DNA from 2 places in the Oscillibacter sp. PEA192 genome. Region 2 is predicted to be linked to the other one. Evidence: a T-box and tRNA genes for the amino acid it is inferred to sense, from the RefSeq annotation. Region 2 holds a T-box; the other holds one or more tRNA genes.
What was found. A T-box is a leader RNA that pairs with one kind of tRNA and senses whether it is charged. The one in region 2 lies ahead of leuS (leucine--tRNA ligase), so its partner is inferred to be a tRNA-Leu.
Positions count from the first base shown of each region.

Region 1: it encodes a tRNA-Leu, which carries the amino acid that the T-box ahead of leuS (leucine--tRNA ligase) is inferred to sense. The anticodon was not compared.

Region 1 is NZ_AP018532.1:159,059-164,639, forward strand. Features, by position in the region: gene DN611_RS00780 (helix-turn-helix domain-containing protein) at 1-295, opposite strand, end outside; gene gap (type I glyceraldehyde-3-phosphate dehydrogenase) at 445-1,470, opposite strand; gene DN611_RS00790 (sensor histidine kinase) at 1,791-2,603, shown strand; gene mnmA (tRNA 2-thiouridine(34) synthase MnmA) at 2,726-3,790, shown strand; tRNA gene DN611_RS00800 (tRNA-Leu) at 4,093-4,179, shown strand; tRNA gene DN611_RS00805 (tRNA-Met) at 4,193-4,268, shown strand; gene DN611_RS00810 (HTH domain-containing protein) at 4,500-4,919, shown strand; gene DN611_RS00815 (IS3 family transposase) at 4,922-5,581, shown strand, end outside.
Region 2 is NZ_AP018532.1:2,137,116-2,160,993, reverse strand. Features, by position in the region: gene ftsY (signal recognition particle-docking protein FtsY) at 1-270, shown strand, start outside; gene rph (ribonuclease PH) at 563-1,279, shown strand; gene DN611_RS10690 (hypothetical protein) at 1,383-1,598, shown strand; gene DN611_RS10685 (XTP/dITP diphosphatase) at 1,595-2,185, shown strand; gene DN611_RS16710 (hypothetical protein) at 2,216-2,374, shown strand; gene yhbY (ribosome assembly RNA-binding protein YhbY) at 2,461-2,790, shown strand; gene DN611_RS10675 (GNAT family N-acetyltransferase) at 2,807-3,295, shown strand; gene yqeK (bis(5'-nucleosyl)-tetraphosphatase (symmetrical) YqeK) at 3,309-4,499, shown strand; gene DN611_RS10665 (LCP family protein) at 4,507-6,123, shown strand; gene DN611_RS16705 (LCP family protein) at 6,146-7,783, shown strand; gene rsfS (ribosome silencing factor) at 7,829-8,191, shown strand; gene DN611_RS10650 (helix-turn-helix transcriptional regulator) at 8,469-8,831, shown strand; gene DN611_RS10645 (GNAT family N-acetyltransferase) at 9,023-9,610, opposite strand; T-box leader at 9,792-10,026, shown strand; gene leuS (leucine--tRNA ligase) at 10,316-12,745, shown strand; gene DN611_RS10635 (hypothetical protein) at 12,970-13,527, shown strand; gene rpsU (30S ribosomal protein S21) at 13,671-13,853, shown strand; gene DN611_RS10625 (hypothetical protein) at 13,895-14,662, opposite strand; gene DN611_RS10620 (YqeG family HAD IIIA-type phosphatase) at 14,736-15,248, shown strand; gene efp (elongation factor P) at 15,361-15,930, shown strand; gene DN611_RS10610 (CD1247 N-terminal domain-containing protein) at 16,017-16,451, shown strand; gene DN611_RS10605 (hypothetical protein) at 16,515-16,874, opposite strand; gene DN611_RS10600 (hypothetical protein) at 16,894-17,910, opposite strand; gene DN611_RS10595 (BadF/BadG/BcrA/BcrD ATPase family protein) at 17,918-18,754, opposite strand; gene DN611_RS10590 (hypothetical protein) at 18,808-19,389, opposite strand; gene DN611_RS10585 (nicotinate phosphoribosyltransferase) at 19,639-21,087, shown strand; gene cls (cardiolipin synthase) at 21,212-22,774, shown strand; gene DN611_RS10575 (tRNA lysidine(34) synthetase) at 22,809-23,687, shown strand; gene DN611_RS10570 (SEL1-like repeat protein) at 23,706-23,878, shown strand, end outside.

The DNA of each region.
Region 1 (5,581 bases), 1.3 Mb from region 2:
TCCGCTCCACCACCCGGACCGTCTCTTCGTCCCGGTCCCGCAGCAGATCCGTGATCCGCTGCACAGCGTCCCCGGGCGCGCCGAAGAGCACATAGTCGGCGTTCAAATCCAGCAGGCGGCACAGGCGGATAAAGTTCTCCAGCCGGGTGCCGGTGTTTCCCAGCTCCAAATCCGCAATAAAGGACACAGATAGATCGGCCCGCTCGGCAAGCACTTCTCTGCTCCAGTTGAGTCGCTCTCTGGCTTCCCGAAAGCGGCGTCCCATCTCTATTCTGTTTGGGTCACGTTTTCTCATAAAAGCACTGCTCCTGCTGTTTGAGAAAAGTGTACCCTATTTCCCAATAAAGAAAAATATAGTCTAGTACTTTATTGACAACGTACAAAGTACTATGTTAATATGAAAAAAATAGGACGCAGGCAGCTGCCCGCGCCCTAAAAAGCGTATTACCGGCTCTGGTCCGCTGTATGCATGTAGGCCATCAGATCCAGGATCTTGTTGGTGTAGCCCCACTCGTTGTCATACCAGGCGATCAGCTTCACAAAGTTGTTGTCCAGCATGATGCCGGCGGTCTCGTCGAAGATGCAGGTCTCTGAAAACCCCGTCAGGTCGGAGGACACCACCTGGTCGTTGGTGCAGGTGATGATGCCCTTCATGCTGTTCTGGGCGGCGTTTTCCATGGCCACGCACACATCATGATAGCTGGCAGGCTGCTTGAGGCGGGCGGTCAGGTCCACCACGGACACGTCGTTGGTGGGCACCCGGAAGCTCATGCCGGTCATTTTACCCTTCAGCTCCGGAATTACCACGCCCACCGCCTTGGCCGCGCCGGTGGTGGAGGGAATGATGTTGCCCAGGACGCTGCGGCCGGTACGCCAGTCCCGGCCCGCCCGGGCGTCCACAGCCTTCTGCTTGGCGGTGGCGGCGTGGATGGTGGACATCAGCGCCTGCTCGATGCCGAAGGTGTCGTTGATGACCTTAGTCATGGGGGCCAGGCAGTTGGTGGTGCAGGAGGCGTTGGAGACCACGTCCATCTCCGGGGTGTACCGCTTGTGGTTCACTCCCATGACAAAGGTGGGCGTGATGTCGTCCTTGGCCGGGGCGGAGATGATGACCTTTTTCGCCCCGTGCCGGAAGTGGGCGGAGGCCTTTTCCGTGGTGCAGTAGGCGCCCGTGGACTCGATGATGTACTCGGCGCCGCAGTCGTCCCAGGGGATGTTGGCGGCGTCGTCTTCACTGTAAACCCGGATCTTCTTGCCGTTGATAATCAGGTGACGGTCGTCCCGCTCCACCGTGCCCTGAAAGGTCTTGAACACGGAGTCGTACTTCACCTGATAGACCATGTAGTCCAGGTCCGCGTTCCGCAGGTTGATGCCGCACATCTGATAGGTGGCGCTGCCGCGCTCCACCATGATCCGCAGTGCCACGCGGCCGATCCGGCCAAATCCGTTGATTCCCACTTTGATCGCCATGTTCCCATTCCTTCCTGTATTCCGTATTCCGCCGCAGCGGATGTTGTCCTCATTATACCATATTACCGGAAAATGTCACCGCAATTTTGCGTAAAATTGCGCATATAAAACGCAAGATTTGTTGTCCGTTTTGCACAGACTGGACTTCTGTTCGGCCGTGTCTGCCGGACTTCGACAATTTTCCCCCTTTTTCGACAAAGACCTTGTCTTTGCATCCCTTTTTTGCTATCCTATTGGTGTTCGAGGCAGGCTTTTCCACGGTTTGAAAGCCCCTCCCCGTATATGCTACAAGAGAGAATCCCAGCTGAAAGGATGCGCCTATGGAAGCAGAGCAATTTGACTTCTCCGTTGTGTTCCCCAACATCGCCGCCCAGTTGCGCAGCGTGTTGGGAAACCTGCACTTGGCGGCCGCCCAGCTGGCGCCTGCCATCCGGCGGGAGGGGGATCCGGCGCTGGATTCCACAGCTTCCCTGCTGGATCAGAGCTACTACCGCCTGCTGCGGCTGGTGAACAATCTGACGGCGGCGGGAGAGCTGGGGCAGGACGCGCCCCTCCCCGTCCGGGACCGGGATTTGACGGAGACGGTCCGTGCGGTCTGTGCCGGGGCTCAGGGTCTGTTTGCGCTCAAAAAGGTCCAGCTGGAATTCCGGAGCGCTGCGGACTGCCACACCTGCGCTTTTCACCAGCCCTCCATCGAGCTGCTGCTCTACCAGTTGCTCTCCAATGCCCTGAAGTTTACCCCCGCCGGAGGCGCGGTGACCGTGGAGCTGAAATTCATCAACCGATGGGTCCGCCTGTCCGTGTCCGACACCGGCTGCGGTATCCAGGAGGACCAGATCCCCTTCCTGTTCGACCGCTACCTTCACGACGATGCGATGGCGCCCCAGCCCCACGGCCTGGGCCTGGGACTGCCTATCTGCCAGCACATCGCAGAGCGCCACGGCGGCACCATGATTGCCGAGTCCCGGCCGGGGCAGGGGTCCCGCTTCACCCTGTCGTTGCCGGACCGGCGATGCGGGACTGCGGACGTGTCGGACGTGAAGTTCGATTACAACGGCGGCTTCAATCCGCTCCTCCTGGCCCTGGCGGACGCCTTGCCCCCCCAGGCTTTCTCCCAGCGCCATCTGGACTGACCCTGGCTCCGGCTGGGGTCGGTTTTTTTCGCAGAAGCGGCTTTCCTTTTTTCCGGAAATCGGCTACAATAGCCCTATCACACGACCGGCGCTCCGTCGGCCTTTTCAGGAGGAACCCATTTATGTCCCAGCGTGTATTTGTGGCCATGAGCGGCGGCGTGGACAGCGCCGCAGCGGCGCTGCTGCTGCGGCAGGCCGGCTATAATGTCACCGGCGTGACGCTGCGCCTGCATCCCTATAAGGACCGCCCGGGCCTGTGCGGCTCTGCGGATGATATCGAGACAGCCCGCGCCGTGGCCGCCGGCATGGGGATTCCCCATGTGGTGCTGGACCTGTGCGATCTGTTCCGCGAGCGGGTCATGGACCGGTTTGTGTGGGCCTACACCCACGGCCGCACACCCAATCCCTGCATTGACTGCAACCGGGAGATCAAGTTCGGCGCCCTGCTGGACTGGGCGCTGGACCAGGGCGCGGACGCCATGGCCACCGGCCATTACGCCAGAGTCCGCCTCGATACGCCCTCCGGCCGCTGGCAGCTGCTGCGGGGCGCGGATCGACGGAAGGACCAGACGTACTTCCTCTATCAGTTGACCCAGCACCAGCTGGCCCATCTGCTGCTGCCGGTGGGAGACTATGAAAAGCCTGCCCTGCGGGCCCTGGCGGCCGCCAACGGCCTGTCCAACGCCCAGAAGGCCGACAGCCAGGACATCTGCTTTGTGCCGGATGGGGACTATGTGTCGTTTTTGCGGCAGTATGGCGGCGTGGAGCCCGTCCCCGGTGACTTCCTGGACTCAGAAGGCCGTGTGCTGGGCCGCCACAGGGGAATGGAATGCTATACCATCGGCCAGCGGAAAGGGCTGGGCGTCAGCGCCAACGCGCCGCAGTACGTGCTGGGGAAGGACCCGGACCGGAATGCCGTGATCCTAGGGGAGGACAACCGCCTCTACACCCGGGAGCTGACGGCGGAGCGGGTGAACTGGCTCTCCGTACCGGAGCCGGACCGCCCCCTGTCCGTCACCGCCAAGACCCGGTACAGCCAGCGGGAAGCTGCCGCCACAGTGGAACCGCTGCCCGGCGGCCGCATCCGCATGGTGTTCACAGAGCCTCAGCGGGCCGTCACCCCGGGGCAGGCGGTGGTGTTCTACGATGGAGATCTGGTGCTGGGCGGGGGCACCATCTGTCCGTGACGCAAAAGGACGCCGCGAAAGCGGCGTCCTGCAGTTCTTATCGCTGACTGGTGGTCCAGCTGTCCTGAAAGATCAGGTCATCCACATCCCCGCCGCTGATCGTCTGGTGTCTCATCATTTTATTTCCTCCTTTGCATTTGGGTTCTCAGCCAGTATATGCGCCTCCGGGCGGAAAATTGCACGGAAACGGGCACCTGTCTGGACTTTTTGCAACGGGAGTTGTCGAAAAAATTTGAAAGGTTTTCCTTGCCCGTGCTTGACAATGACTGGAGAGTATGGTATTCTAATCATTGCCGACAGCTGCCGGTGTGGTGGAATTGGTAGACACAGGGGACTTAAAATCCCCCGGTAGCGATACTGTACCGGTTCGAGTCCGGTCACCGGCACCACAGAACAGAATATCGCGGGGTAGAGCAGTTGGTAGCTCGTCGGGCTCATAACCCGGAGGTCGCAGGTTCGAGTCCTGTCTCCGCAACCAGAAAGTCCTGATTTCTTGCGAAATCAGGACTTTTTCCGCACTTTTGTGCCCAATAACTTACTTCCCATTTTTTCTGACCCAAACGCTGACCCCAACGGGAGCTAAACTGTACCCAAGAAAATGGACACGATGGATTTGACCCACGGCCCCGTTTAGTGGACACGCATTTGACCCATAGGGTCAGAGGCACCTCATCTGTGATAAAATAAGATCACCAGATGGAGGTGCTGCATGAGCACAAAAAAACAATTCACGCCGGAGGAGATCCGGCATCTACGGGCAAACCCGTACACACGGTGCGTGACAGCGGACACGATCTCCTACACCCTCGCCTTCAAGGAGGCGTTCTGGGCCTTGAGCCTGCAAGGGTACACCGGACCGGCCGCCTTCCGCAAGCTGGGCTATAACACGGAAGTCCTGGGCTTCGAGCGGGTCCACAACACCACCAAGCGCATTCGGCGGGAAGCCAAGTCTCTGGAAGGGCTTCGTGAGGGCACCCGGGGCGGCGTGCGCCTGCAGAAGGAGACAACATCGGCGGACTCCCCGTCTGTCGAAGCTGCCAGACGGATGCGGCGGGAGATCCTGTGCCTCCAGCAGCAGATGGCGTTTTTAAAAAAAGTCATGCGGCTGCACGACAAGCCGGAACAGTAGTCATGGACAGTGCCGGAGAACGGTTCGCGGCCATCCAGGAGGCGTTGGCGGACCGGAAGAACATCCTCACCGTGAAAGAGCTGTGCGAATTGGCCGGTGTGTCCCGCTCCGGCTATTACAACTGGGTGCGTTCCGAACGAGCCAGGGAAACGAGGGAGCAGAGGGACCGGGCAGATTTTGAGTGGATTTTAGAGGCGTACCGGTTCCGCAGCTACGCAAAGGGCGCCCGGGGCATCCACATGCGGCTGCTGCACATGGGCGTGCGGATGAATGTGAAGAAAATCCGCCGGCTCATGCGGAAGTACCGTCTCACCTGCCCCATTCGGAAGCCGAATCCCTACCGCAGATTACAGAGGTCTATCCGGATGGGCAGCACCGCGGAGAATCTGGTGAACCGGGAATTTGAATCACGCGGTCCCAGGGCCATCCTCCTGACGGATATTACCTATATCCCTTTGAATGGGAAGTTCTGCTATCTGTCCACGATCCTGGACGCCTGCACGAAACAGGTCTTATCCTATGCCGTGAGCGAATCTCTGGAAGTGGATTTCGTTCTGGAGATGGTGGAGCGGCTGGTGCAGAACTACGGCACCTCGCTGAACAAAGAGACTGTGATCCACAGTGACCAGGGCACCCACTACACCAGCTTGAAATTCATTCAA
Region 2 (23,878 bases):
GACCGGGAATGCCCCGGCGCCGCACGGGAGACGCTGCTGGTGCTGGATGCCACCACCGGACAAAACGGCCTGATCCAGGCCCGCCAGTTCAAGGAGGCCGCAGGACTCACCGGCATCGTGCTGACGAAGCTGGATGGCACGGCCAAGGGCGGCATCGTCATCGCCATCGCCAAGGAGCTGGGCGTACCGGTGAAGCTGGCCGGTGTGGGCGAGGGGGTGGACGACCTGAAGCCCTTCGACGCGAAGGAATATGTGGAGGCCATTATTTGAGCGGCAGCAGAGAGACAAGGATCACCATTTGGAATCGGAGAAAACTGATCTCTGTGTCGTCGCAGCAGATGTACTTTCTGATCCGCGGGGCGCTTTCAGATGCCGGGCTCTCCAGCGGCACCAGGACCCGGGGCCTATACGCCGCGGCTGCCCGCCGCAGCAGGGGGCCGCTCCGACTGCTGTACAGGACAGCGTCCTGACCTACACCATCTATGTTCACAGGGATGACTATGACCGTGCGTTCGCGGCGATCCAGTCCTCTCTGCGGGGAAAATGAAAAGGAGCGCATACCATGACCAGACAAGACGGACGGGCGTTTGACGAGCTGCGCCCGATCAAAATCACCCCTGATTTCGTAAAATTCGCGGAGGGCAGCTGTCTCATCCAGTGCGGCAACACCATGGTTCTCTGCTGCGCCAGCGTGGAGGACCGGGTGCCGCCCCATGTGCCGGAGGGCACCGGCTGGGTGACAGCGGAGTACTCCATGCTGCCCCGGGCCAACCGGGAGCGCAGCAAGCGGGACATCGCCAAGCTGAAGCTCTCGCCCCGCAGCGCAGAGATCCAGCGGCTGGTGGGCCGTTCCCTCCGGGCCGCCGTGGACCTGGCGAAGCTGGGGGAGCATACCATCACCATCGACTGCGACGTGCTCCAGGGCGACGGCGGAACCCGCACCGCATCCGTCACCGGCGGCTTTGTGGCGCTGGCCCTGGCCTGCCGGAAGCTGGTGGAGGAGGGCGTGCTGGCCTCCAATCCCATCCGGCATTTCGTCACCGGGGTGTCTGCGGGAATCGTCGGGGAGACCCTTATGCTGGATTTGCAGTACAGCGAGGACAGTCGTGCCCAGGTGGACCTGAACTGTGTGATGAATGAGCTGGGGGAGATCATCGAGCTCCAGGGCACCGGCGAGGGCCGGGCCTTCACACCCCAGGAGCAACAGGAGCTGGTGCGCTTGTGCGCCAAGGGCAACCGGGAGCTGCTGAAGCTCCAGCGGGAGATTTTGAAGCGATAAAACCACAAATTGAAAGAAGGAGATGGTTTCCGTGGCGCAGGTATTCGAGATGATTATGCTGATCTGCTTCGGCCTGTCCTAGCCCTTCAACATCACAAAGTCCGTGCGCTCCCGTACTGCAAAGGGCAAGAGCCTATGGTTTGAGGTGTGCATCATCGTGGGCTATCTCTGCGGCTTGGCGGGGAAGTTCATCAGTGGAAATGTCACCTATGTGGCGGCTTTTTACATCCTGGATATCACCATGGTCACCATCGACCTGGTGCTGACCATCCGGAACAAGCGTCTGGACCGTGCGGCGGAAAAGGAGGAGACGGTATGAAATTCGTGTTGGCGACCCATAACCCCGGCAAGCTGAAGGAGATGGCGGATATCCTCTCCGGACTGGGGGTGGAAGTGGTGAGCCCCGCAGACGTGGGAATCTCCGTAGACGTGGAGGAGACCGGCACCACCTTTGTGGAAAACGCCATGCTGAAGGCCAAGGCCATCTGCGCGGCCAGCGGGCTGCCCGCCATCGCGGACGACTCCGGTCTCTGTGTGGACGCCCTGAACGGAGGACCCGGCGTGTATTCCGCCCGTTACGGCGGGGAGGAGCTGGACGACCGGGGGCGGTATACCCTGCTGCTGCAGAACATGCGGGGACAGACTACCCGGGCGGCCCACTTCGCCTGCGCCATCGCCTGCGCCTTTCCCGGCGGGGACGAGCTGACGGCGGAGGGCCGGTGCGACGGTGCCATCGCCTTTGCCCCCATGGGGACGGCGGGATTTGGCTACGACCCGGTGTTCCTGGTGCCGGAGAAGGGCAGGACCTTCGGCCAGCTGACGGCAGAGGAGAAGGGCGCCATCTCCCATAGAGGAAAAGCTCTGCGGGCATTTTCGGAGAAACTGGCAACTTATTTGAAAAAATAACCGTCTACCTTTGATGAGGAGGGAACTGCGGTGAAAACGACCGGACGCTGCCCCAAATGCGGCAGCGCGGACCTGCTGGCAGTGGAGCCGGGGCTGTACAATTCTTTTCCCATCGGTTTTTTTGTAAATGCAAAAATTCAGAGGTATGTCTGCCGCAGCTGCGGCTATACAGAAGAGTTGATTGCCTAGGAGTCTATGGAGAAGCTGCGGCAGTCTACCTGGCATGACGAAAAATAAAAAAGACCGGGGCCATTTCCCGGAATAAAGGAGTATACATGGAACTGACAAGCAAACAGCGGGCCCAGCTGCGGGGCCTGGCAAACAGCATCGACACGATCCTGCAGGTGGGCAAGGACGGTATCGGGGCAAACCTCATCAAGCAGGCGGATGACGCACTGGAGGCTCGGGAGCTTATCAAGGGCCGGGTGCTGGACAACAATATCGACTACGACGCCCGCACCGCCGCGGAGGAGCTGGCCAAGGCCACCCGCAGCGAGGTGGTGCAGGTCATCGGCACGAAGTTCGTGCTGTACCGGGAGAGCCACTCCAAGCCCAGGGAGAAGCGCATCCAGCTGGTGAAGCCGGCAAAGAAGCGCCCCCAGTGACCCGGGAAGGCGCCCGATGGAACTGACGTTCCGCACTGCCGGGATCGGGGATCTGGAGCTCTTGACGGAGAGCCGCCTCCGGGCCATCCGGACCTACCGGCACCTTTCGGAGACGGCGGCGCTGCCGCATGGCCTGCCGGATGCGGTCCGGGATTACTACCGCCAGGCCCTGGCGTCCGGCAGCCACATTGCGCTTCTGGCGCTGGCGGGAGAGCGGCTGGCCGCCACCGGCGGCCTGGACCTCCGCCGGGAGATGCCCTCCTATCACAATCCCGCGGGTCTGTCCGGCCATATCATGAACATCTGGACGGATCCTGCCTTCCGAGGCCGGGGGATCGCATGGCGGATGCTGGATCTCCTCACGGCAGCGGCCTGTGAGCGGGGCTGTTTGACGGTTTCTCTCCACACCACCGCCATGGGCCGCCCGCTGTATCAGCGGTATGGCTTCACCGCCACGGATGACGAGATGGAGTTGGAGCTTCCGGCGGAAAAATCTGAACCATAAAGAGGAATCGCGTATGAAGATCGGCGTTTACGGCGGGACGTTCAACCCGCCCCACCTGGGCCATGTGACCGCGGCCCGGGCGGTATTCGAGCTGCTGAAGCTGGACCTGCTGCTGCTGGTCCCGGACCGGGAGCCACCCCACAAGGCGCTGCCAGCGGGCAGCCCCACTCCGGAACAGCGGCTTGAGATGACCCGCCTGGCGGGGGAGCAGCTGGGCCTGGGGGACCGGGTCCAGGTACTGGATCTGGAGCTGAAGCGGACGGGGCGGAGCTATACCTCCGACACCCTGGCCCAGCTGAAGGAGCGGTACCCGGAGGACGAGCTGTGGCTGCTGATGGGCACGGACATGTTCCTCACCATCCAGACCTGGCACGAAGCGGAGAAGATTCTGTCCCTGGCGGGGATCGCCACCTTCGGCCGAACGGAGGCGGACACGGAGGCGCTGTTCTCCGTTCAGCGGGACTATCTGTACCGGACATATCCCCAGGCCCGGATCTTCACCCTCACCATCCCCGGCGTGGTGGATGTGTCCTCCACGGACCTGCGAATCATGCTGGCGAAGGGAGAGGGCGTGAATCTCCTGCCTCCGGCGGTGTACGGCTATATCCTGCGGGAGGGACTGTACGGCACCCGGGCGGATTTGAAGCGCCTGCCCCTGCGGGAGCTGCGGCCGGTGGCCCTGAGTTATTTGAAAAACAAGCGCATCCCCCACGTGCTGGGCACGGAGCAGGAGGCCATCCGTCTGGCGGAGCGGTACGGCGCCGATGTGGAGAAGGCCCGGGTAGCGGCACTGCTGCACGACTGCACAAAAAAGCTGAACATGGAGGAGCAGCTGGAACTGTGCGGCCGGTACGGCATCCAGCTGGACGAGCTGGAGCAGAAGGCCCTGAAGCTTCTCCACGCCAAGACCGGCGCGGCCATCGCCCGGGACGTGTTCGGTGTGGACGATGAAATCTACAACGCCATCTGGTGGCACACCACGGGCCATGCCCACATGACCCTGCTGGAAAAAGTGATCTATCTGGCGGATTATATCGAGCCCTCCCGGAATTTTCCGGGGGTAGACAAACTCCGCGCTGTGTGTTATAAAGACCTGGACGAGGGCCTGCTGATGGGCCTGGAGATGACCATCGAAGAGATGACCGAAATGGGAAACCCTGTGCACCACGCCACCATTGAGGCGCGGGACGCATTGAAAGGATAGAGAGACAGTGGATAGAGAAAACGGAAAGCATCCGGCGGGCGGGACGCCGAAAAAGAGCAGACCCAAGAAGCCGAAGAAACCGAGCCGCCTGACGCGGCAGCAGAAGCTGCTGATCGCGGTAGCCGTGGTACTGGCCATCGTGCTGATCGCGGTGGTGGCCTGCCAGAGCCTGTTCGTTCGCCCGGATCTGCCGGACAAGAACGCGGATGCGGACAGCGGGACCCAGGAAGAGGAGATCGACTGGGGCGAAGGGACCCGCCCCCGCAGCGACGGGGAACGGAAGAGTCAGGACTATTACACGGTCCTGATCCTGGGCCGGGACACGGGGGGCGGCGGCAACACGGACACGATGCTGCTGGCCAGCTACGACGTGACCAACCAGAAGGCCACGGTGATGTCTATTCCCCGGGATACCATGGTGAATGTCTCCTGGGATATCAAGCGCATCAACTCCGTGTATAACTACTATGGCGGCGGAGACCGGGGGATCCAGTATCTCTACAAGGAAATCGCCCAGCTGGTGGGCTTTGAGCCGGACTATCAGGTGGTTGTGGAGTGGGACGCCGTGGGCCAGATCGTGGACGCCATGGGCGGCGTCTGGTTCGACGTGCCACGGAACATGAACTACGACGATCCTTATCAGGACCTTCACATCCACCAGGAGAAGGGCTACCGCCTGCTCACGGGGGACGACGCCATGCAGGTGCTCCGCTACCGCCACGACAACGACATGCGCTACGGCTATCCGGACGGCGATCTGGGCCGCATCAAGACCCAGCAGGCGTTTCTGACCGCCATGGTGGACCAGCTGCTGCAGATCAAGAACGTCACAAAGATCAACCAGTTCATCCAGGTGTTCCAGAACAATGTGGAGACAGACCTGAGCTTCCAGAATATCCTATGGTTTGCCCAGCAGGCGATTCTGGGTGGGCTGAGCATGGAGAACGTGGAGTTTGTCACCATGCCCAACCGGACCGCATCCTGCTGGAGCCGCACCTATCACAACTATCAATCCTACGTGGTGCCCAGCGCGGATGAGCTGCTGGAGCTGGTGAACACCAAGCTGAGTCCTTATACGGAGGTATTCACCCTCAGCGACTTGGACATTATGTCCGTCAACTCTGACGGCAGCATCAGCTCGTCCACCGGCCATGTGGAAGACAGCCGGGCGGCCCGGCCGCCGGTGAAGCCCACCACGCCCAGCAAGCCGGAGGAGGAGACGCCCACGGTGGATGAGAACGGCAATCCCATCGATCCGGACACCGGCCTGCCGGTGACGCCGGATGGCGGAACCACGGACCCGGGGACGGGCGGGACCACAGACCCGGGCTCTGGCACGACGGATCCCGGAACAGGGACAACGCCCGACGGCGGGACAGATCCCGGCACCGGCGGCGGGACCACAGGACCTGACACCGGAGAAGGAACCACCGGCACCGGCACCGACGGGACCACCGATCCGGGTACGGGCACAAGCGGGACTCCGGACGGCGGCACGCCTGACGCAGGCGGAGGAACGACCGATTCGGGCACTGGAGACAGCCAGACCTCCGGCACCGGAGATGGAGGCGGCGATGCTGCCGCAGAAGAGGCTCCGGATGACGGCTTTATCATCGTGAGCTGAACGACGGAAAAGGGGTGGCACCATGGCGGACCAGATGGATGGAAAAGGACGTCCCCCAAAGAGACGGTCCGGACTGACCAGGGGGCAGAAGGGGCTGATCGCCGCAGCCGCAGTTCTGGCTGTGGCCCTGGCGGGGGTCCTGGCCTGGCAGAGCCTGTTCGTCCGGCCGGACCTCAACACCGGCAAGACAGAGCCCCAGGAGACGGAAGAACCCACCGATCCGGTGGGGGAGATCGACTGGGGCGAGGGGACCCGCCCCCGCAGCGACGGAGAGCGGAAGAGTCAGGACTACTACACGGTCCTGATCCTGGGCCGGGACACGGGGGGCGGCGGCAACACAGACACGATGCTGCTGGCCAGCTACGACGTGACCAACCAGAAGGCCACGGTGATGTCCATTCCCCGGGACACTATGGTGAATGTCTCCTGGGATATCAAGAAGATCAACTCTGTTTACAACTGGTACGGCGGCGGAGACCGGGGCATCCAGTATCTCTACAAGGAGATCGCCCAACTGGTGGGCTTTGAGCCGGACTATCAGGTGATTGTGGAGTGGGAGGCCGTGGGTGAAATCGTGGACGCCATGGGCGGCGTCTGGTTCGATGTGCCCCGGAATATGAACTATGATGATCCTCTTCAAAACCTCCATATCCATCAGGAGAAAGGCTATCGCCTGCTCACGGGCGAGGACGCCATGGAAGTCCTCCGTTACCGCCATGACAACCGCAAGAACGGCGTGACGCTGGGATACCCGGAGGGAGACGTGGGCCGCATCAAGACCCAGCAGGCGTTTTTGAAGGCGATGGTCGAGCAACTGCTGAAAGTGGAAAATGTGCCGAAAGTCCGGCAGTTCATTCAGGTATTTCAGGACAATGTGGAGACAAACCTGACGTTTCAAAACATCCTCTGGTTTGCGCAGGCCGCATTTTTAGGTGGCCTGAAGGCGGAGAACGTGGAATTCGTCACCATGCCGGGTAACAGCAGTGCTTATGCTTACAGCGCGTCTATCAGCAAGGCGAACGGCGAATACTCGGAGGCCTCTTATGTGACCCCCTATCCCAATGAACTGCTGGAGCTGGTGAACACCAAATTGAGCCCCTACGCCGAGGTATTTACCCGCAGCGATCTGGATATGATGACCGTGAACAGCGACGGCTCCGTCAGCTCCTCCACCGGTCATGTGGAAGACAGCAACGCCACCCATCCCCGGTCCTACTGGCAGGCCCAGTGGACGCCCCAGGAGCCGGAGGAGGAGACGCCCCCGGAGGGGGAGACCGGCACAGGGACCGGCCCTGATGCCGGAGCGCCGGAGACCGGCGGGGCGGCCGGGACGCCCGGCGACGGAGAGACCACGGATCCCGGCGGAGCCACGGAGCCCGGTACGGGGAGCATCGATCCGGACACGGGAGACCTGATCGACCCGGAGACCGGCGGCATCATCGATCCCGGCACCGGGCAGATCCTGGACCCCGGTACAGGACAGGTGATCGGCCAGCTCCCGGGCGGCAGCGGAGACCCGGCGGCAGGTGAGAGCGGCGGAACCGCCCCGGAGTCGCCGGATTCCCAGCCGTCTGATGGTGAGACGGCGCCTCCTGTAGACCCCGGTACGTCCGACGGCGGAACCGCGGCCCCGGATGACGGGTTTATTATTGTAACCTGAGCGGCAGGTGTGCCGCAGATTCAAACGATCAGAAAGGATGAGTCCATGACACCCAAAGAGATGGCCCTGACTGCGGCCAAAGCCCTGGACGAGAAAAAGGGCGGCGACATCGCCGCCATCGAGATCACGGAGCAGACCACCCTGGCGGACTATTTCGTCATTGCCACCGGCAATTCCAACACCCAGATCAACGCCCTGTGCGGCGCAGTGGAGAAGGCCATGAAGGAGCAGGCGGGGGAGGATCCTCTCCGCCGGGAGGGCTACCGGGACGGCACCTGGGTCCTGCTGGACTACGGCTGTGTGGTGGTCCACGTGTTCTCCGCCGAGGCCCGGGAGTTCTATTCGCTGGAGCGGCTTTGGCACGACGGCAAGCCGGTGGATCTCTCCGGTGTGCTGACGGAGAATTGATCGCCCTTCGCGCCAAGTGGCGTGTCCAAGCGTTTTGCCGCAGGCAAAAATATGAAATGGGCAGGCTCTGCCTGCCCATTTGAGTCCAATGTGGTGCCACGCAAAACGAAGATTTTGTGGGGCGCCGTGTCCGGTGAAAAGGGGAAACATCAGCTCCGACGGCGCTGACCGCCGGAGCTTTTTTCTGCTTATCAACCCAGAGTTGCGCGATAGCTGGTGGACGCAACCGCCCGCCCCGGGTATGCTGAGACCACCAAAACAAAAGGAGGCAACTGCAATGGCATTCAGTTCCATTATCATGCTCCCGCTGCTGCTCCTGTTTCTGGCCATCTGGGCAGGGCTCATTTATCTGCTGATCCTGCTGATCCGGGCCCTGCGGAAGTACCTGCGGGGCGGGGAGGCCCGCAGGGAAAAAGCGGAGACCCGCCGCACCTTGGGAGAGGTCCTCAAGGCCCACCGGATGCGCTGCCAGATGACCCAGGAGTTCGTGGCGGAGGCCCTGGGGGTCAGCCGGCAGGCGGTCAGCAAATGGGAGACCGGCACGGCGGACCCCAGCACCTCCAACCTGCTGGCCCTGGCGAAGCTCTTCGGTGTGCCAGCGGAGGAGCTGCTGCATCAGGCGACCGGCGGGGGAGTATGAAACAATCGGAATCAAGGGGCAGCGATATAAGTCAGGGGGCGAAAAGCCTTCCCTGCGAAGTGTGAGGGCGCATTGGGCGCGCCTGTATGAAAATGGGCCTGCTTCCTGTGAGGCAGGTCCATGCACCAAGCACTTCGGTTTTAACAAGTCCGGCTGCCTCGGCGCCCAACTTTTCTCCAATATCCATCTGTTCACACGTTCGGTTCTATAAAATGGGCAGCAGATTGGTCCCAATATTTTTTGTAAACCCGATCTGTATTCCCATCAAGATTCAGTTGGTACATCCGAAATGTAACCAGAAAATTCTTGGGCTGCCACTGTTCTTCGTAAGAATATTGGTACTTCATTCCAACGTTCCGCATAACGCCGCCGCTTCTTGGGTTGTTTCGGTCATGCGTTGCTGTGATATAAGGCAGGCCGTCCTTTTTCACTTGGGCGATCACCGCTTTGCCCGCTTCTGTGACAAGTCCCTGATGCCAGAATTCCCTGCGAAGCCCATATCCGAAATCGTGATGTTCCTCCATATCCACTTTTATGTAGCCGATGGGATGATCGTCCGTTTTCAAGCAGATCGCGTAAGCGTATGCCTGCGGCTGGACATATTTTGAAGCGTATCTTTCTTCATAGAATTTCTTGGCTTCTTCTATGCTGTCTATCGGATACCAGGGCAGGAATTGATTGACTTCCTTGTCATGGAGAATCAGAAACAGCCATTCCAGATCGCGCTCTGTGAATTTCCTCAAGATCAAACGCCCGGTTTCCAATGTGGGCGTGTTTATCAGGGTGCCCTTCACGGTTTCGCCTCCCCCCAAAATTGCCAGAGTTTTTTCTGCTGCCATACGTTGGATTTTCCCCATTATACAGAGCAGGACGGGCAAAAACAAGATGTCGACTGGATTGTAAAGCGCTTTTCCCGCTTACCTCTTGACAAAACGCGCAAAGCCACATAAAATAGACCCGTTAACGACATTGATGGGAAGAAAGGCGAAATGTCCCGCCTTCAGAGAGCCGGCGGTTGCTGCGAGCCGGTGGGGGACCTTCGCGGATGACTGTTCCCGGAGTCTCCCGCCTGAACGGACATAGTAGGGTGGGACGGCAGGCCCCGTTACTGGCCGAGGCCCTCCGGGCCGTTGAGCGCCATCCGGCAACGGCTGGCGAAACCAGGGTGGTACCGCGTAGCTTTTACGCCCCTGACCGTAAGGTCGGGGGCGCTTTTACAGCTTAAAGAGGGGATTGACATCTCCTTGCCCGCAGGGGGCACACCGCATCCGTCAGGCGGCAGAGCCGCCAACGGCTGCGCAGCAGAGTGCCTTCACCAGCGGCATCAGTCACTGGCGACACAACCCAAGGCGGTTGGGTCAAAGTATTTTTGCCACGTACAGAAGGTGAATTGCCCCGTAGAAGCAAGAGAGGCCGCCCGGGGGCGCGCCGCGGCAAAAATAAATCGAACAGAGAAATCCATTCACAGGAATGAGGAGAAGGATATGAAATACGATTTTGCCAGCATTGAGAAAAAGTGGCAGCAGAAGTGGCTGGAGGAGAAGCCCTTCACCGCCGTCACGGGGGACAAGACTCGGGAGAAGTTCTTCGGCCTGATCGAGTTCCCCTATCCCTCCGGCCAGGGGCTCCACGTGGGCCACGCACGGCCCTTCACCGCCATGGACATCATCTGCCGGAAGAAGCGGATGCAGGGCTACAACGTCCTGTTCCCCATCGGCTATGACGCCTTCGGCCTGCCCACAGAGAACTACGCCGTTCAGCACCACATCCACCCCGCCAAGGTGACCCACGACAACATCGAGAACTTCCGCAAGCAGCTCCACATGCTGGGCTACTCCTTCGACTGGGACCGGGAGGTGAACACCACCGACCCCAGCTACTACAAGTGGACCCAGTGGATCTTCCTGCAGATGTTCAAGAAGGGGCTGGCCTACAAGGCCTCCATGCCCGTCAACTGGTGCACCAGCTGCAAGATCGTCCTGGCCAATGAGGAGGTCGTGGACGGTGTGTGCGAACGCTGCGGCGGCCAGGTCATCCGCAAGGAGAAGAGCCAGTGGATGCTGGCCATCACCAAGTACGCCGACCGGCTCATCGACGACCTGGACGACCTGGACTTCATCGAGCGGGTGAAGATCCAGCAGAAGAATTGGATCGGCCGGTCCGAGGGCACGGAGGTGGACTTCACCGCCACCAACGGCGACAAGCTGACGGTCTACACTACCCGGTGCGACACGCTGTTCGGCGTGACCTATATGGTCATCTCCCCGGAGCATCCCTATCTCCAGCAGTGGAAGGACCAGATCCAGAACTGGGATGCTGTGGCCGCCTATATCGAGGAGGCCGCCCGCAAGTCCGACTTTGAGCGGGGCGAGCTGAACAAGGAGAAGACCGGCGTCCGGCTGGAGGGCATCGAGGCCGTCAACCCCGCCAGCGGCAAGCACGTGCCCCTGTTCGTCTCCGACTACGTGCTGATGGGCTACGGCACCGGCATCGTCATGGGCGTGCCGGGCCACGACCAGCGTGACTGGGAGTTCGCCACCAAGTTCGGCCTGCCCATCGTGGAGGTGGTCCAGGGCGGAGACATCACCAAGGAGGCCTTCACCCTGAAGGACGACACCGGCATCATGGTGAACTCCGGCTTCCTGGACGGCCTCACCGTGAAAGAGGCAATTCCCACCATGAAGAAGTGGGTGACGGAGCAGGGCATCGGCCGTCCCAAGACCAACTTCAAGCTCCGGGACTGGGTGTTCAGCCGCCAGCGTTATTGGGGCGAGCCCATCCCCCTGGTGAACTGCCCCAAGTGCGGCTGGGTCCCCCTGCCGGAGGAGCAGCTGCCCCTGCTGCTGCCGGAGGTGGACTCCTATGAGGTCACCGACACCGGCGAGAGCCCCCTCAGCAAGATGACTGACTGGGTGAACACCACCTGCCCCAAGTGCGGCGGCCCCGCCCAGCGGGAGACCGACACCATGCCCCAGTGGGCTGGCTCCAGCTGGTACTTCCTGCGGTATATGGATCCCCACAACGACAAGGCATTCGCCTCCAAGGAGGCCTTGGACTACTGGTCTCCCGTGGACTGGTACAACGGCGGCATGGAGCACACCACCCTGCATCTGCTGTACTCCCGGTTCTGGCACAAGTTCCTGTATGACATCGGCGCCGTGCCCACCAAGGAGCCCTATGCCAAGCGCACAAGCCACGGCATGATCCTGGGCGAGGGCGGCGAGAAGATGTCCAAGTCCCGGGGCAACGTGGTGAACCCCAACGACATCGTGGACCAGTACGGCGCCGACACCATGCGCCTCTATATCATGTTCATCGGCGACTTTGAGAAGGCCGCAACCTGGTCCAACGACGCGGTGAAGGGCTCCAAGCGGTTCCTGGACCGGGTGTGGAATCTGGCGGAGAGCGCCTCCGACAGCTATGATGTGACCCCCGCCAACGAGGCCGTCATCCACAAGACCATCAAGAAGGTCACAGAGGATGTGGACAGTCTGAAGATGAACACCGCCATCGCCGCCATGATGACCATGGTGAACGAGCTGAACGCCAACGGCTGCACCCGGGGCGACCTGAAGTATCTGCTCCTGCTGCTGAACCCCTTCGCCCCCCACATCACCGAGGAGCTGTGGGAGAACCTGGGCTTCGCCGCCCAGACGGGCAAGATGTGCTGCCAGGCGGAGTGGCCCGTGGCGGATGAGAGCAAGACCGTGGCCTCCACAGTGGAGCTGGCCGTCCAGGTAAACGGCAAGCTGAAGGGCACCATCTCCATGCCAACCGACAGTGAGGAGAAGGCCGTGGTGGATGCCGCCCTGGCGGTGGAGAAGGTCCGGAAGGCCACCGAAGGGATGCAGATCATCAAGACCATCCTGGTGAAGAACCGGCTGGTGAACCTGATCGTCAAGCCCGCGAAATAAGACTGCGCCCAGCGGTGCGTACAAGCGTTTTTGCCGGAGGCAACAACCTTGGGGCGGACGGCCTGTGCCTGTCCGGCTGCATTCCGATGCGGGAGCCCCGCTGGACCGGGAACCGGCCGATGCATCTGGTGGGAGCATCCCAGTTCATCCCAATCACACCAAAAGGCCGGACGGGAAATCCCGTCCGGCCTGCGCTTCAGGCCCTGCCTGAGAAAGGAGAACCTATGAGCCGTCTGGATGAATTCCTGCGCCTGCTGTGCGGCAGGTTTGACAATACCCGGCAGCTGGAGGAGCTGCGGCGGAGCGGCAGCCCCGCCCTGCCGCTGGCAGAGCATGTCAACACCGTGTGCAACGACAAGATTGACGGCCTCCCCGCGGATTTTGCGGGAGCATTTGTGCTGGAGGAGAGCTACTACACCACGGAGGGAAAGACCCACGCCTCACCCCATCTGTTCCTCTTTACGGAGGAGGGGGAGGCGGTGAAGCTGACATCCTATCAGCTGCCCAAGGCGGCGGACGGCGGCGCGGCCACCTATGAGACGCTGCCGCCCCTGAAATGGGAGGATCTGGAGATCTCCGAGAAATTCACGCCTGCCCTCTATACGCTGCACGACGGCGTGTGGGAGGGGGGCAGCGTCAGCATGTTCTCCCCGGTGCTGAAGTTCACCCTGTATGAGCGATTCTCTCAGGAGTCCCTGGAGGTGGCGGAGACCATGGAGGTGAACGGAAAGCGGACGTTCGGGTACGATGTGCCCATCGTGTACCGGAGAGCGGCGGACTGATCTCCCGGGAGAAATGCTGATTTTCCGGAAAATCTCTTGACAACGGCCCGGAAGGTTTGTATAATACTTATGTTAAAGCCATAGATTATGGCCCTTAAAGTATCCTGGATTAAGCCGGATACCTCGGAGGGAGGGAAATATAGATGTCTGAGATCCATGTGAAGGACGGCGAGTCCATCGACAGCGCGCTGAAGCGTTTCAAGCGCAGCTGCGCCAAGGCCGGCGTCATCGCGGAAGTGCGGAAGAGAGAGCATTATGAGAGCCCCAGCGTCAAGCGCCGCAAGAAGTCTGAGGCCGCTCGCAAGAACAAGAAGCGCTATTATTGATCTGTCAAGGAAAAGTGCTGTGCCGAAAGGTACAGCACTTTTTATGTCCTCCGCCCGGGAAACAGCTTGGGCAGCAGATCCTGCACCTCCGGATACATCAGGAAGGCGGCGGCGAAGCCCATGTTCCCGCCGGTCCGCAGCTTCTGGGAAAGGGTGTCCGCGTCGTCGAAGAGGACGAAATGCGTCTCGCCGTCCCGGGCATAGGTGAAATACCGGGCGCACAGGTCCTGGGAGAAGAAAACGGAGGGGGACTCCCGGTCCAGCAGGTCCTGGAGTTCCCGGCCGCTGAGAGGGCGGCCTTCGCCGCTTTGAGCCGGGAGGGTGAAGTCCATCCGCAGCCGCTGGACATCCAGGGCCAGACCGCCTGCCCTGTCCCGTCCGGCAGCGGCCTCCTGCAGGCGCTGGACAAAGTTCCCGCCGGAGATGGCGGTGCAGATCAGGGGAATGGCGCCTGACGCCGCGGCGTAGGACTCCGGCACATAAACGGGGCGGGGCGACAGGCGCCGGGCCAGCGTCTCCGCAAAGGCCAGCCGGTCCGGCGCAGGAGGCTGCTCGAAATCCAGCAGTACGCCGCCGTAGCTCCGCCGCCCGCACTCCCGCAGCGCGGCGGCCGACAGCCGCTCCGGGCTGGCGATAAAGGGCGCGCCCCGGTCTGTGACGGACAATAGCCCGCCCCGGGTCTGGAGCAGCAGGTTCTGCCGCAGGAGCGTGGAGTCCGGCCCGATACAGTAGGCCACATGGGCCAGGGAACAGCGGAAGCGGGAGGCCTCCTGGGCCTCGGCCGGCGTCACGGCCAGATAGATCTGCAAAATGAACTCCCCCTTGTGGAATCCCGTTGGGACTGGTATACTAAAAGGAGACTATGCAGAGAAGGAGCCGCTTATGCCGTTTTCCCTGACGCCCCGCTGGGTGTTCCAGCATTACAGCGAGATCACGCCGGACTGGCTGCGGCAGCAGGGGATCACCCTGCTGCTCAGCGACCTGGACTTCACCCTGGCCGCCAAGAAGACCCGTCGGCCGGATCAGTCCCTGCGGGACTGGATCGCCGCCCTCCGCAATGCGGGGATCGGTTTCATGATCGTCTCCAACAACCGCTCCGGCAGCCGGGTGACGGAGTTCTGCGCGGACCTGGGGGTGCCTTATCAGGGCCGTGCAGGAAAGCCCAGTCCCAGGGGCCTGGAGGCCGCCATGGCACGGGCTGGGGCGGACCGGGTCTGCACCGCCATGCTGGGGGACAAGCTGCTGACGGATATGCTGGCCGCCAACCGGGCCGGAGTCCTGCCTCTGATGGTGGAGCCGGTGGGCGGCGCCGTGACGGCATGGCAGAAGGTGCTCCACGCTCTCCAGGCCCCGTTTAAGGCTATCTGCCGCCGCAAAATGGAAAAAAAGTCCTGAAAAATACTTGCATTACCGGACAACATAGGATAAAATAGCAGAGGAATTTTTGTAGAGATAGAGAGGCGGCCGGCTGGTCAGCTTTTCTTGAGATTTCAGAGGAGGATCATTTATGCCAACGATTACTGCCGGCGATTTCCGCAATGGTGTCACTTTTGAGAAGGACGGGAGCGTTTGCACCGTGGTGGAGTTCCAGCACGTGAAGCCCGGCAAGGGCGCGGCTTTCGTGCGCACCAAGTACAAGAACGTGATGACCGGCGCCATCCGCGAGGAGTCCTTCAACCCCACCGCCAAGTTCGAGCAGGCCACTGTGGAGCGCAAGGATGCCGAGTATAGCTACAACGACGGCGACCTGTACTACTTTATGGATCCCGAGACCTACGACATGGTCCCGCTGAACCGGGACGTGCTGGGCGACGCCTTCCGCTTCGTGAAGGAGAACACCGTCTGCAAGCTGGTGAGCTACAAGGGCAGCGTGTTCACCGTGGAAGTGCCCAACTTCATGGACCTGGAGGTCACGGAGACCGAGCCCGGCCTGCGGGGCGACACCGCCACCAACGTGACCAAGCCCGCGACGCTGGAGACCGGTGCTGAGGTGAAGGTGCCTCTGTTCATCAACACGGGCGACAAGATCCAGATCGACACCCGCACCGGCGAGTATATCGGCCGCAGCAAGGAGTAAGTGAGGCAAAGGGGGGGAAGCGTATTCCCCCCTTTTGTTCCTGAGAATGACTGCAACGCTGTTTGTAAAGGAAAGGAGCTGCTGTTATGGAGATTACGGAGAAGGTCGCGTATCTGAAGGGCCTGGCTGAAGGCATGGAACTGGACACCGAGAAGAAGGAGGGCAAGCTGCTTGCCGCCATCATCGACGTGCTGGACGACATCGCCCTGGAGATCGCGGATATGAAGGCGGACCAGGAGGAGCTGTACGACGGCCTGGACGCTGTCAGCGATGACCTGGAGGATGTGGAGGACGCCGTCTTCGGCGAGGATGACGAGGACGAAGAGGATGTATACGAGTATGAGGAGCCGGAGGAGGACGAGGACTGCTACGCCACCACCTGCCCCACCTGCGAGGAGACCATCTACTTCGACGAGTCCGTCTTGGAGGACGGCGAGGTCATCTGCCCCAACTGCGGCGAGAAGCTGGAGTTCGATCTGAACGGCCTGGAGGACGAGGACAAGCCCCAGGACGAGGAATAATCCCTATATGTGAGCGCAGGAGCCCGGTGCACAGCACCGGGCTCCTGTTTGCATTTTCCGCTGCTACTCCACTGTAACGGCGAACCGGCAGCAGGTCCCGCCGCCCAGCACCGTCTCCACGGTCCGGACCGTGATGTGTCTTTCGGGCAGCAGCTGTTCCAGAATATACAGCACACTCTGCCGGGAACATTCGCAGTGGGCGGCGTCGGCCGTCTCTCCCCCCAGCACCTCAGGGCAGACGCATTTGGGATAACCCACCTCATAGAGGCGCCCGGGCTGGAGAACCTTGGCAAAAAAGCTCTCCGTGTCCCCGTATTTTCGGTACTGGGCGTCCAGGTCGCAGCCGCACGCCCGGAACTGCGCCGCCTGGACAGGCAGGACGGTCTCCCGCACACACCGGACGGCTTTTTCTCTGTAATCCATGTCTCTTTCTCCCAATCTTTCAATCATTCTCTCCGGCGGTTTCCTCCGGAACACCGATCCAGCAGGCAAAGTCCGTGGCCAGGAAGGCCTCCTGGGCCTGCCGCACCCCGGCGTCCAAGCGAGAGACGCGGCCAAGGCCTGCCACCAGCGGATCAATGTACCGCAGCTTGGCGGGAATCCGGAACCAGAGTCCGTTCTCCGGCCTTTCCGCGCTCCGCTCCACCCGGCAGAAGCGCCGGAACCGGCGCCACCGGCGGGCGCTGGCCGGATCTGCCTCCAGCTTTTGGATGACAAAAGACTCCGTCCGATACAGGTCATCCTCTGTCAAGACCTGCCGGTTCACGGCATCGCGCAGCAGGTCCGCCAGGGCCTGCATGGCGAAGCGGTCCTCGTCCGCCACATAGACCTGGGCGGTCTGGAGCGATGCCTCTGTGAAGGCGCAGGCGGTCTCCCGCGTGCGGAAGGCCAGCTCCGGCCGGCCGGACTCGTCCCGCCAGACGGTGAGATCTTCGTAGAATACACGGAGGGCGTCCGCCCCGGCGAAGCCGTAGCACCGCAGGTCCCCCAGCGTGTACTCCAGACGGTCGGCGGAGAGCTGAGGGGAGTCATTGTCCGCGATGGGATAGCGGTGGTAATCCGCCACGTCTTCCGTGGTGAGGCCGTATTCTTTCAGCAGCGCCTGAAGCTCCGGCGAGGTCTCGATGAGTTCCGCCGTCCGTGCCTCGGTGGACTCCTGATGCAGGTGGTCCCCGTGGAGAAAATCCACCACATGGGCAAAGGCGGGTGTGGCCGCATCGTGGAGCAGTCCCGCCGCGCTTTGGCGGAGATCGCCGGTGAAGTGCCACACGATCAGCCCCACGCCCACGCTGTGGTCAAACCGGGAGTAGGGGGCCCACCCGGCAAAGTGGGGGAAGGACGTGTACTCGCACCCGCAGTTCATGCCCACCTGCCGCAGCCGGGCCATGGGCGGCGTCTCTGCCAGACGGCGGAGAAATTCCGGGATCTCCGGATGATACAGGGACCAATTTTCCGTCATGGCACAATCAGGCCTCCGGCTTTTTCTGCAGGCTGTACAGTCCCGCGCCGATGGCGGTGGCAAACGTGGCGTTTTCGGGAATGATATAGTGGATGCCGTACAGCTTTTCAAACAGCTGGAAATTCGTGACCGCCTGGGGCAGGGTGGTCATGGACCCGGTCAGCACCACAGTCTTGGAGTCACAGCACTGGCAGGCCAGCACCGTCATGGTGCCGATGGCCTGGAGCACCAGATTGACCACGCCGGCCGCCAGGTCCGCAGGAGTGGCGTCCTCCGCCAGATCGCCGAAGTTGGCGGCAGTCATATCCGGGTCCAGAGTGGGAGCGGAGTGGACCGTGATGTCCTTCATGGTCAGGTCTACATGGTCCAGATTGCCGCTCTCCGCCAGCTTTTTGATCTGGCCGAAGCGCTCCATTCCCACCAGCTTGTGGCAGAGCCCGCCCAGAGTGCCGCCGCCGATGCCGCTGCCGCACAGGTGGCGGATGCCGTCGGGGGACGCCCAGAGGAAAGCGGTGCCGGTGCCCATGCTGACCACCACGGCGGAGGACTGGCCCGACAGGGCCAGGGCTCCGGTGCCGCTGGCGGAGAACTCGCCCACTTTACAGGTGGGCAGACCGTAGATGTCGCCCTCCACATAAGAGGCGCCCACGCCGGTGAGCACTACCCGCCGCACATCCCGCAGGGAGAGCCGGTTGCTGGTGAGATAGTTGCCAAGGGCGCCATACAGGCTGGTCACCTGATCCTCCGCCCGGACCCGCAGCATGGAGATCACACTGCCGTCCGTCCGCAGACCCACGATTTTGGTGGTGGAGCCGCCGATGTCAATGCCTAAGATCACATCCATTGTGATGACTTCCTTTCAGCGGCAGACGGCCGCTTGGTTTTCGGTGGGGGCGCTTACTGGATGGCGCCTCCGCTGAGGTCAAACGACTTGGTGATATCCCGCCCCTGGCTGTCATAAAAGACAATCTCCTCTATGCTGATAGGACCTGTGGAGACGGTATCATCCACTGAGGTGCTCACCAGAAAGACGGGAGAGGCCGGAATGTCCAGCGCATAAGGCCCACCGCCCTCCAGTGAAAAGACCGCCCGGGCGATGCGGCCGTCGCCGTTCCGCCCCTCGAAGAGCAGCATCTGCTCCCCGTCGGACTCCACCACTCCGTTGCGGAAGGAGCCGGTCCCGCGACCGGAGTGGTCGAATTTATACCGCCCGGTGAATCCTCTCGAGAGACACAGGTATCCCAACCGTCCATCCAGAACCAGAGGATAATAGGTGAGACGCCCCACGGTCACAGGCTGGTACAGCTCCAACTGGTCCGCCTCGCAGGGAACGGACCTGCCCCGGTTGAACCATTGGAGCGCAGCCGGTTCCAGCCCATTGAGGTCCGCGTCCAGAGGAAATGAGCGGTGGTATGCAGTGAGGCCGGTCAGGATGCACAGAACGGCCGCCGCGGAGAAGAAGAGAGCAAACTTTTTCACGAGAAAACCCTCCAGTCCGCTGTGTACCGGAAAATGTGCGGTTCAATCTTTCCCCATCATAGGGGAGGGCGGAGTTGTTGTCAAGACGATTGATAAAAGATTGACAACAAATTCGGAAAAAGCATTGCTTTTCCTGGGGGAACCGCTTATAATTCAAGGGAATAACAACCCCGGACAGACCGCCTCCAGCGGTGTGGGGGCCTGAAACTTCATGGAAGGATCTGTGCCGGCGGCACAGGGGAAACGGTTATGAAAACGGAAGAGAAACTCAATCTGACGATGCTCTGCGATTTTTATGAGCTGACTATGGGCAACGGCTATTTCCGGGCAGGGCTCCAGGATCGGATCACCTATTTCGATGTGTTTTTCCGCAACGTGCCGGACAACGGCGGGTTCGCGGTCTGCGCGGGTCTGGAACAGTTGGTCCAGTATATTCAGAACCTGCACTTCGACGAGGAGGACATCGCCTTCCTGCGGGACAAGCACCTGTTCTCCGAGGATTTCTTGAGCTACCTGCGGGACTTCCGTTTCACAGGCGACATCTGGGCGGTGCCGGAGGGGACGCCTATCTTCCCCCGGGAGCCGGTGGTGACGGTCCGGGCGCCGGCCATCCAGGCCCAGCTGATCGAGACCTTCACCCTGCTGACCATCAACCACCAGAGCCTGATCGCCACCAAGGCCAACCGGATCGTCCGGGCGGCCCAGGGGCGAACGGTGCTGGAGTTCGGCTCCCGCCGGGCCCAGGGCACGGACGGCGCCATCTCCGGAGCCCGGGCGGCTTATATCGGCGGCTGCGCAGGCACCGCCTGCACGATCTCCGACCAGCTGTACGGCGTACCTGCCGGCGGCACCATGGCCCATTCCTGGGTCCAGATGTTCGACAGCCAGTATGAGGCATTCAAGACCTACTGCCAGATCTATCCCCACAATGCCACGCTGTTGGTGGATACCTACAATGTGCTCAAGTCCGGTGTGCCGGATGCCATCCGGGCCTTTGATGAGGTGCTGAAGCCCCTGGGCATCCGCAAGTGCGGCATCCGTCTGGACTCCGGCGACATGGCCTATCTGACCCAGGAGGCCCGCCGCAAGCTGGACGCCGCCGGCTGGACCGAGTGCCAGATCTCCGCCTCCAACTCCCTGGACGAGTATATTATTCAGGACCTGCTGCTGCAGGGCGCCAAGATCGATGTGTTCGGTGTGGGTGAGCGGATGATCACTGCCCGCAGCGAGCCGGTGTTCGGCGGTGTGTACAAGCTGGCGGCTGTGGAAGATGGAGACGGGAAGATCATCCCCAAGATCAAGGTCAGCGAAAACCTGGACAAGATCACCATTCCCCACTTCAAGAAGACCTATCGGATCTTTGACAACGCCACCGGCAAGGCGGAGGCGGACTACATCACCGTCTGGGACGAGACGGTGGACGAGAGCGCCCCACTGGAGCTCTTCGATCCCAGGGCCACCTGGAAGCGCAAGACCTATACGAACTTTACCGCAAAGCCCCTTCAGGTCCCGGTCTTTCAGGGAGGAGAGCTGGTCTATCAGCTGCCCGCCCTGCCGGAGATCCAGGCCTACTGCCGTGCCCAGGTGGATACCCTGTGGGACACGGTGAAGCGGTTCGAGAACCCTCACACCTACTATGTGGATCTGAGTCAGAAGCTGTTCGACATCAAGCAGGATCTGCTCTGCCGGAGCAGATGACCCAACAGCCCCGCCCTCCGGCGGGGCTGTTTGTTCACAGAATATTGGTTGCGGAGTGCTGGGTATTTCGGTATAATAATAAGATAAGCGGTCGAAGCTGAGAGAGAAGGAGGTGGACCGCACCATGCGAAAAAGAAGTCTGCCCCAGCCGGAAGAGCGGACGGAACGGCGGATCTCCGCCGCCACCAGCCTGTCCATCTGCGCACTGACGGTGATTGCCCAGATCGTGCTGACGCTGGCGCTGACCCAGTTGCTGGCGGAAAAGATCAGCTACGTCTATTTCATTCTGGAGCTGGCTGGCGCCGTGGTGGCGATCTGGGTGTATCTGCGCCCCGGCAGCCCCTCCTATAAGCTGGTGTGGATGTGCCTGCTGCTGGCCCTGCCGGTGGCCGGTATGATTCTTTTCCTTCTGTGGGGCGGGAGCCATCAGGCCAAAAGCCTGAGTCTGCGGAAGGTCGCCCCTCCGGTGGAGCGGGAGAGCGCCCGCCAGGCCAGCGCCGCCAATGTGGCCCACCTGAGCCGCCGCTCCCCGGCCTGGGGACGGCTGGCCTCCTATTTGCAGTCGCGGGACTTCCTGCTGTACGGCGGCTCACAGGCCCGGTATTTCGCGGAGGGAGCCGATTTCTTCGATGACCTGGTGCTCCACCTCCAGAGAGCGGAGATCTACATCTTCCTGGAGTATTACATCCTGGCGGAGGGCCAGATCTGGGACCGGATCTTCCATGTGCTGCGGGAGCGGGCCGCCGCCGGTGTGGAGGTGCGGATCATCTTCGACGACTTCGGCAACCTCACCCGCTTTTCCGACGCCTCCCTCCAGGCCCTGCAGGACGCCGGCGTGGAGGTGGAGGTGTTCAATCCAGTCCACCGCTACGTGAATCGGATTTACTTCAACTACCGGGACCACCGGAAGATCGCCGTCATTGACGGGGTGCACGCCTACACCGGAGGCATCAATATTGCCGATGAATACGCCAACCTCTTTGTCCGGTTCGGCCACTGGAAGGATACCGGTGTCCGGATCGACGGTGCCGGGGCCTGGGGCTTTGCCTCCCAGTTCATTCAGATGTGGAAGATGATCGGCCGCTCCCTGCCCAATGAGGACGACTACTACCGTCCCCGGGTGGAGATCGAGGGCACCGGCTGGTGCCAGCCCTTCACGGACGGTCCGCTGAACAATCCGGACAATCCCATCGAGGACACCTACCTCCAGCTGATCGCCTCCGCCCAGAAGATGCTGTATATCACCACGCCCTATTACGCGGTGGAGGAGTCCATGCAGAAGGCCCTGTGCATCGCAGCCGACGCAGGGGTGGACGTGCGGCTGGTGGTACCCGCCATCCCGGACAAGAAATATGTCTACATGGTGGCGGAGACCTACTGGGGTGAGCTGCTGGCCCACGGCGTCAAGATTTACCGCTATACCCCCGGCTTCGTCCACGCCAAGAGCGTCATGGTAGACCGGGAGGTGGCCCTGGTGGGCAGCACCAACATGGACTACCGGACGTTCCAGCTGCACTACGAATGCGCCGTGCTCCTCTATCACATGCCCGCGGTGGAAGACCTGCTGGAGGATATGGACCGGATGGTGGCCCAGAGCGCGCCCTATACGCTGGCGGAGTGGAATCAGCGGTCTTGGCTGCGCAAAATGTGCGCCTCTCTGCTGCGGCTGGTGGCTATCTGGTTCTGACGCGGCCGCTCTCATTTTGCTTTAGGAGGTCCCCATGTCCCGCGAATTGACACCACAGGAGGCTGCGGAGCGCAGCCTCATCAAAAAATACCGCAAGGAGCTCTGGAACCCCTTCATTGCCGCCGTCAAGCGGTATGAGCTGATCGCTCCCGGAGACCGGATCGCCGTCTGTATCTCCGGGGGAAAGGACTCCATGGTGCTGGCCAAGCTGATGCAGGAGCTCCAGCGCCACACAGAACAGCCCTTTGAGCTGGTTTTTCTGGTGATGGATCCGGGCTACGCCCCGGCCAACCGGGCGCTGATCGAGGAGAACGCTGCCCGCCTGGGCATCCCCATCACCGTGTTCCGGAGCGATATTTTCGACGTTGCCTATCAGGTGGAGAAGAACCCCTGCTACTTATGCGCCCGGATGCGCCGGGGCTTTCTGTACAGCAAGGCTCAGGAGCTGGGCTGCAACAAGATCGCCCTGGGGCACCATCTCTCCGACGTGCTGGAGACCACGCTGCTGGGCCTGTTTTACGGTGCCCAGCTCCAGACCATGCCCCCCAAGCTCCGCAGCAGAAATTTCCCAGGCATGGAATTGATCCGTCCGCTGTATTGTGTCCATGAGGACGCCATCATTGCCTGGAAGAACTACAATGGGTTGCGGTTTCTCCAGTGCGCCTGCCGCTTCACAGAGGAGCGGGACGGTGCGGCCGACGGTGTGGGCGAGAGCAAGCGGCAGGAGATGAAGCTCCTGCTGCGGGAGCTGAAAAAGACCAATCCCAATATTGAGAAGAGCATGTTCCGGGCCATTCACGGCGTCCAGCTGGACACGTTCCCGGGCTTCAAATTCCGGGGCAGGGCGTTCGCGTTTCCGGAGGCCTACAACCTGCGGGGCGCCTCCTCTGCGGAGGATGAAGCGGCGCTTTGATACAGAGGAGGTGCGCAGATGAATTACTATCGCTGTGAGAACCCGGACTGCGGGTTTCTGGCAGAGGAGGAACCGGATGTCTGCCCCCAGTGCGGGGGCACCTTTTTCCTCTCTGTGGACGAAGAGGAGCTGACGGGGCCCGACTGGGTGCAGCTGGGCAACCGGGCCGTGGATGAGGAGCGGCCGACGGA